3 regions of the Providencia sp. R33 genome follow, and region 3 is predicted to be linked to each of the others. Evidence: predicted binding sites of a transcription regulator. Region 3 holds the regulator's gene; each other region holds the start of a gene.
What was found. Region 3 encodes PhoB, which activates phosphate uptake and scavenging genes when phosphate is short. Its sites were predicted from a motif close to CTGTCATAAAACTGNCNNAT; they were not measured.
Positions count from the first base shown of each region.

Region 1: a site for PhoB is predicted at 1,202-1,221, ahead of nudF (ADP-ribose diphosphatase). Genes of this name have one in related genera too.
Region 2: a site for PhoB is predicted at 1,074-1,093, ahead of phoA (alkaline phosphatase). Genes of this name have one in related genera too.

Region 1 covers NZ_CP072453.1:2,763,219-2,765,429, forward strand. Annotated here, with positions in the region: gene cpdA (3',5'-cyclic-AMP phosphodiesterase) at 1-161, opposite strand, end outside; gene nudF (ADP-ribose diphosphatase) at 473-1,111, opposite strand; gene tolC (outer membrane channel protein TolC) at 1,422-2,211, shown strand, end outside.
Region 2 covers NZ_CP072453.1:4,362,861-4,365,071, forward strand. Annotated here, with positions in the region: gene J6836_RS20265 (alpha/beta hydrolase-fold protein) at 1-987, shown strand, start outside; gene phoA (alkaline phosphatase) at 1,170-2,211, shown strand, end outside.
Region 3 covers NZ_CP072453.1:4,482,185-4,484,395, forward strand. Annotated here, with positions in the region: gene sbcD (exonuclease subunit SbcD) at 1-300, opposite strand, end outside; gene phoB (phosphate regulon transcriptional regulator PhoB) at 537-1,226, shown strand; gene phoR (phosphate regulon sensor histidine kinase PhoR) at 1,250-2,211, shown strand, end outside.

The DNA of each region.
Region 1 (2,211 bases), 1.7 Mb from region 3:
AGATTTTGTGCTGCGATAGCATCAAGTACCGCCTGATAGCTTTTATAGGTGTTTACACCTAAAAGAGTATTTTCTGTGTTTGCAAACAGATGCGTATCAGTAACCTGTAAAATTCTCACAATGTTAGAGTGCTTTGCAGTCACTTCAAGCTGGCTATCCAAAAGTCTTCCTTTTCCGTCAATATTATTAATGCCTAATCTATTCTATTCATTATAACTATACAAAAACTCAACACACTTACAGTTTACTTTGAAACTTAATTTTATGACTTTCACTTAATTACTCTAAATAATTCGAGTTGCAAGCAGGCGACAATCGGAGCTATCCCAAGGAACATACATAAGTATGTGACTTGGGTTGCGCAGTGCAGCCAACACACTTGCAGCTTGAAGTATGACGAGTAATTGGAGTATGACGACTAATTCGTAAAATATCTGCTAATCAGCACACACTTCACTAGATTAATTGTTCTTTAAGATTGTTTCATCCATTTTTCATTAAGTTTATGATAATTGAGCTGTAACCACTGAATAGCAATGACTGTTGCTGCATTATCGATAGCACCATTTTCTACCCATTGGTAGGCCTGCTCTCGGCTGACAACGTGTACTTTGATATCTTCATTTTCAGATGCTAAGCCGTGAATACCTTGGGCTTGGCTGCTATCTACCTCACCAATAAACACGTGCATACGTTCCGTCGTACCACCAGGGCTTGAAAGGTAGCTGAGCGCTTTTTCCGTATGATGGATTTCTAGACCAGCTTCTTCCATCGCTTCACGGCGAATAACCTCTTCTGGAGATTCATTTTCTTCAATCATTCCTGCAACAGCTTCGAGCAGCCACGGCGTTTCGCTAGTTTCTATTGCTGGGAAACGAATTTGTTCGATTAACACCACATTATCAGTTTGTGGATCGTAAGGTAAAACTACCCCTGCGTGACCGCGCTCAAAAACTTCACGGCGAATTTCATGACTCCATCCGCCCGCAAACAACCGATGGCGGAATCGGTATTCAATCATTTGAAAAAAACCATTAAATAATTTACGCTTGGATATAATTTCAACATCATTTTTGCCAAACTTAACTGGCTGTTCTATTTTATCTGTCATTGCATTCTCCAAACCCATTAATTTCCATCTTAAGGAAATAATTGTGGATTAAAACTGTTTTTAAAGTTTTTTAGCCTTAGATGAGGTAATGTTTAATAAAATTGAGACAAAATGGCACAAAAGGCTACCGTTAATTCAAACGAACCTCTGCTACAATAAGCGCCATTATTCAAATCTAAGAGCAACAATAGGGTCTGTTTTTTTCATGACTGTCTCTAAAACGCATTTTTTATATCAATCGCCTAAATTAGGCATGGTACGTTTTAGGCAACAGACTCAACATAATTTGCTGTTTAATCAAGGAATCAAAATGAAGAAACTGCTTCCCCTTTTAATTGCGATGAGTTTTGTGGGTCTCAGTACCAATAGCTTCGCAGACGATTTACTGCAGGTTTACCAAAAATCGAAAGAAAGTAACCCTGAGTTAAGAAAATCATTGGCTGAACGTAACCAAGCTTTTGAGAAAATTAATGAAGCTCGTAGCCCATTATTACCTCAATTAGGTTTAGGCGCAGGGGCTAGCTATGGCAGTGGTTACCGTGATGCAAATAATACCGAAAGTACGGGTTTAAATGCCTCGCTGAAATTAACGCAAACTGTTTTTGATATGTCGAAATGGCGCCAGCTGACGATCCAAGAAAAAACTGCAGGTATTTCTGATGTCACTTACCAAACCAGCCAACAGCAATTAATTTTAAATACGGCAACTGCATACTTTAACGTTTTAAAAGCAATTGACGCATTATCTTATATTGAAGCCAATAAAGAAGCGGTTTATCGCCAATTAGACCAAGTTACACAACGTTTTAACGTTGGTCTTGTTGCAATAACTGACGTGCAAAACGCCCGCGCAAACTACGATAGCGTTATCGCGCAAGAAGTTGCAGGTCGTAACGACTTAGAAAATGCGATTGAAAAACTGCGTCAAGTCAGCGGTGTGTACTATAACCAACTGGCATCTTTAAATATCGATCGTTTTAAAACTACTGAGCTGGGCGACATCAACGCTATCTTAAAAGAAGCGGAAGAACGTAACCTTAGCCTGTTAAGTGCGCGCTTAGCTCAAGACGTTTCTCGTGAAAACATCCGTTTAGCAGAAA
Region 2 (2,211 bases), 120 kb from region 3:
CATGAAAGAATGGCACAAATAGAAGGAACAGATATTTGGTACCGTTCTTTTATCATTCCAGCTGATACCTTAACCCAATATAAAATTGCCCCAGATATCCCAACGGTGCCAGAAGGCGGGTTTGCACAGCGTAAAGCCATTTTAGTCACCGCACAGGCTGACCCTTACAATTCACAAAGCATTCCTTCTGCCTCAACGGATAAATATAACCGTTTTTCCTTGCTATCACTGGCAGCGAATATTCGCCAGTGCCAATTTCCTGTCATTGAAAAAAACCAAATTAAAGGGCAGTTAGAGACTTTTACCTTATCTAGCAAAATATTGAATAACGAGCGGCAAATTACCGTGTACCGGCCAAATATGCCGATGAAGCAGCCTGCTGTATTGGTACTTTTGGATGGGCAAATTTATCTTCATACCTACCAAATGGCGAAATTCTTTGATGGCTGGATGAATCAGGGCGTTCTCCCACCCATGAATATCGTGTTTGTTGATAGCATTAGTTCTGATAGGCGTGGTGAGGAGCTACCTCCTAATGCGCTTTTCCCGCAATTGCTGGCGGAGGAACTAATGCCACAATTGGCGAAAAAAGGTGTTGATGCCAAAGCGGATCATACCATTATTGCAGGCTCAAGTTTTGGTGGGTTAGGGGCAACATGGAATGCGCTACAACACCCTGAAATATTTGGCAACGTTCTCAGTATGTCAGGGTCTTATTGGTGGTCGCCAAAAGGGGAAGACCCTGAATGGTTAATCAGCGAAATAGAAACGATGCCACCGCAGCCAATTCGTTTTTTCCTTGAAGCGGGGTTATTTGAGCAACGGGGAAGCTGGGGCGGGATCATTCAAAATCATTACCAGTTGCTGGAAGTATTGAAACATAAAGGCTATTTCGTTGATGCCATCGAATTACCCAGTGGCCACGATTATGTATCTTGGTGCGAAACGTTGTACGAAGGCACTAAACAGCTCACTTCTCAGTGGTAATCGTGCGTTAATTTCAATAAAAAAAGCAGCGGATAATGCGCTGCTTTTTTCACATTTATGACAATCGTCTTCATTTCGCCATAAAAGCGTCATTCAACTGTCATCTGGCTACTTTAGCATGCCAGTCATTATTTGAAGCATACTTCCTCTTTTTTCATTATTGATTGGCAAGGAAAACAGTTATGACTGGTAATTTTATGAAATCCCTTTTAGCTGTCACAGTCAGCACATTAATGTTAGGTAGCACCCTTCCGGCTTATGCGGCGGACAAAAATGATGCAGTTTCAGAAAACCGCGCAGCACAAGGCGATATCACCAAGTTTGGTGGCGCACGCCGCTTAGCGACCGAGCAAACGGATATTATGAAAGCCGCACTGCATAATGGCAAAGCGAAAAACGTCATTTTATTTATTGGCGATGGAATGGGCGATTCAGAAATCACCGTTGCACGTAACTATGCAGAAGGGGCTTCTGGCTTCTTTAAAGGTATCGATGCATTGCCAATTACAGGCCAATATACGCATTATGCGTTAGATAAAAAGACACAAAAACCTGATTACGTCACAGATTCAGCGGCATCCGCAACGGCATGGTCTTCTGGTGTGAAAACCTACAACGGCGCGTTAGGGATTGATGTGTTCGGTAAAGACCACGAAACCTTAATTGAAATCGCTAAACGTAATGGTAAAGCAACAGGTAACGTGACGACCTCTGAAATTCAAGATGCAACGCCAGCGGCGCAATTCTCCCACGTGACAGCACGTAAATGTTACGGCCCAGAAGAAACCTCAGAAAAATGTGGAACCAATGCCCTTGAAAATGGCGGTCGTGGTTCAATTTCAGAACAGCTACTGGTGACCCGTGCAGATGTCACGTTAGGCGGTGGTGCGAAGAGCTTCAAACAAGAAGCGAAAGCGGGTGACTACAAGGGTAAAACGCTTGAACAACAAGCCGTTGAGCGTGGTTACACCATCGTACGTGATGCACAGTCGCTGAACGATGTGAAAGTGGCAAACCAAGACAAACCTGTGCTTGGATTATTCCACGATGGCAACATGACCGTTGCGTGGGAAGGCCCGAAAGCCGTGCATTATGGCAACATCAACAATGCGCCATTGGAGTGTAAACCGAATCCGAAATTAGATCCAAATGCGCCAACATTAGCGCAAATGACGCAAAAGGCGATCGATCTATTAGAAGTCAACCCAAATGGTTTCTTCTTGC
Region 3 (2,211 bases):
GAGGTAGCTTAATAGTGAGCTTGATTCATTCAGAACAGAGACGGAATCGTGGTTTCCGCTCAAAATGACCAACTGGCAACCCGTTTTTTGCAAATCTACAATAAATTTATTATATAACTCACGGGCATAGCTTGGGGGGGACCCAGTATCGAAAATATCCCCTGCCACAATGACGGCATCAACGTGATGAATTTCGACTTGGTTCACTAGCCAATTTAAAAAGTGTTGGTGCTCAGGCGCACGGCTTTTGGTAAAAAAGTATTGGCCAAGATGCCAGTCAGAGGTGTGAATAATGCGCATGAGCCATCAGTTCCTGTCTTCAATAAAGGGCATAAATTACTGCTATCCAGTATACCTTATCCTATCAAAACCTCGTGTTTTTCTCGTGTTATGGCGGAATTATTTCACTTAGATGACATTTACCCGCTAATATAAGGAGAAATATTTGATTTGCGAATAGACATTCATAATTCTGTCATAAAAGTGACGCATAATGCGTTCACATTAACAATGTCTTCTTATTTACAGGAACAATCATGGCAAGACGCATTCTAGTGGTTGAAGATGAAGCGCCCATCCGAGAAATGGTTTGTTTTGTATTAGAACAGAATGGTTTCCAGCCGATTGAAGCTGATGATTATGACAGCGCAATTGCACAGTTAGTCGACCCTCTGCCCGATTTAGTGTTACTAGATTGGATGATCCCCGGTGGTTCAGGGCTCCAAGTGATTAAACATATGAAGCGAGATAGCGCCACTCGCGATGTCCCTGTGATGATGTTAACCGCTCGTGGGGAAGAAGAAGACCGCGTGAAAGGCCTCGAGGTCGGTGCAGATGATTATTTGATTAAGCCGTTTTCCCCGAAAGAATTAATTGCTCGTGTGAAAGCGATTCTCCGTCGTATCTCGCCAATGTCGACAGAAGATATCATCGAAATGAATGGGTTAACCTTAGACCCAACCTCCCACCGAGTGACCAGTAACGAAACCCCAATTGATATGGGACCAACGGAATATAAACTTCTGCATTTCTTTATGACGCACCCTGAACGTGTTTACAGCCGTGAACAGCTCTTGAATTATGTGTGGGGCGCGAACGTTTATGTTGAAGATAGAACGGTGGATGTACACATTCGGCGTTTAAGAAAGGCGCTAGAAACTGAAGGTCATGATAAAATGGTGCAAACAGTACGCGGTACGGGCTACCGTTTCTCTGTTCGTTATTAACGACAAATTAGGGAGAGACATGCGTGCTTGAACGCTTATCGATTAAACAGCTGATTTGGGGGCTGTTTTTATTTATTTTACCGGCGCTGATTTTGTCCGTTTTTATCGGGCACTTGCCTTGGCTGCTAGTGGTTTCATTACTGGCCGCTTTAGTGTGGCATGCATATAACTTGCTGAAATTGTCTTATTGGCTTTGGCTGGATAAAAGCATGTTACCACCTGAGGGGCGAGGGGGCTGGGAGCCGATATTTTACGGTATTTACCAGATGCAGCAACGCAACCGTAAACGTCGCCGCGAATTAGGGCAACTCATTAAGCGCTTTCGCAGTGGGGCTGAATCCTTACCTGATGCTGTCGTGATGATGACCACTGAGGGCAATATTTTCTGGTGTAATCGCCATGCGCAGGCGTTGTTAGGTTTTCGCTGGCCAGAGGATAACGGCCAACATATTTTCAATCTACTGCGTTACCCTGATTTTAGCCGCTATTTTTCAATCAAAAGCTATGACCAAGCATTAACCATTGAGCTTAATAGCGGGGAAATCGTTGAGTTTCGTATTTTGCCTTATACAGAAGGGCAGTTATTGATGGTGGCGCGAGATGTCACTGAAAAACGCCGGTTGGAGAAAGCGCGTAGGGATTTTTTTGCCAATGTGAGCCATGAACTACGCACGCCACTTACCGTTATTCAGGGGTATCTTGAGGTGATGGATGACCAAGAAGGTATGCCTGCCGTCAATAAAAAAGCGCTGAATGTGATGCAAGAGCAAGCTCATCGAATGGACAATTTGGTCAAGCAGCTTTTGCAGTTATCACGTATCGAAATTGCCCCGCAAATCAATCTTGATGAACAGGTGAACATTCCCGTGATCCTCAAAATGATTGAGCAAGAAGCGCTAAGCTTAAGCCAAGGTCGCCAGCAATTTGAGTTTAACATCGATGAATCATTGCGGGTACATGGCAATGAAGAGCAACTACGCAGTGC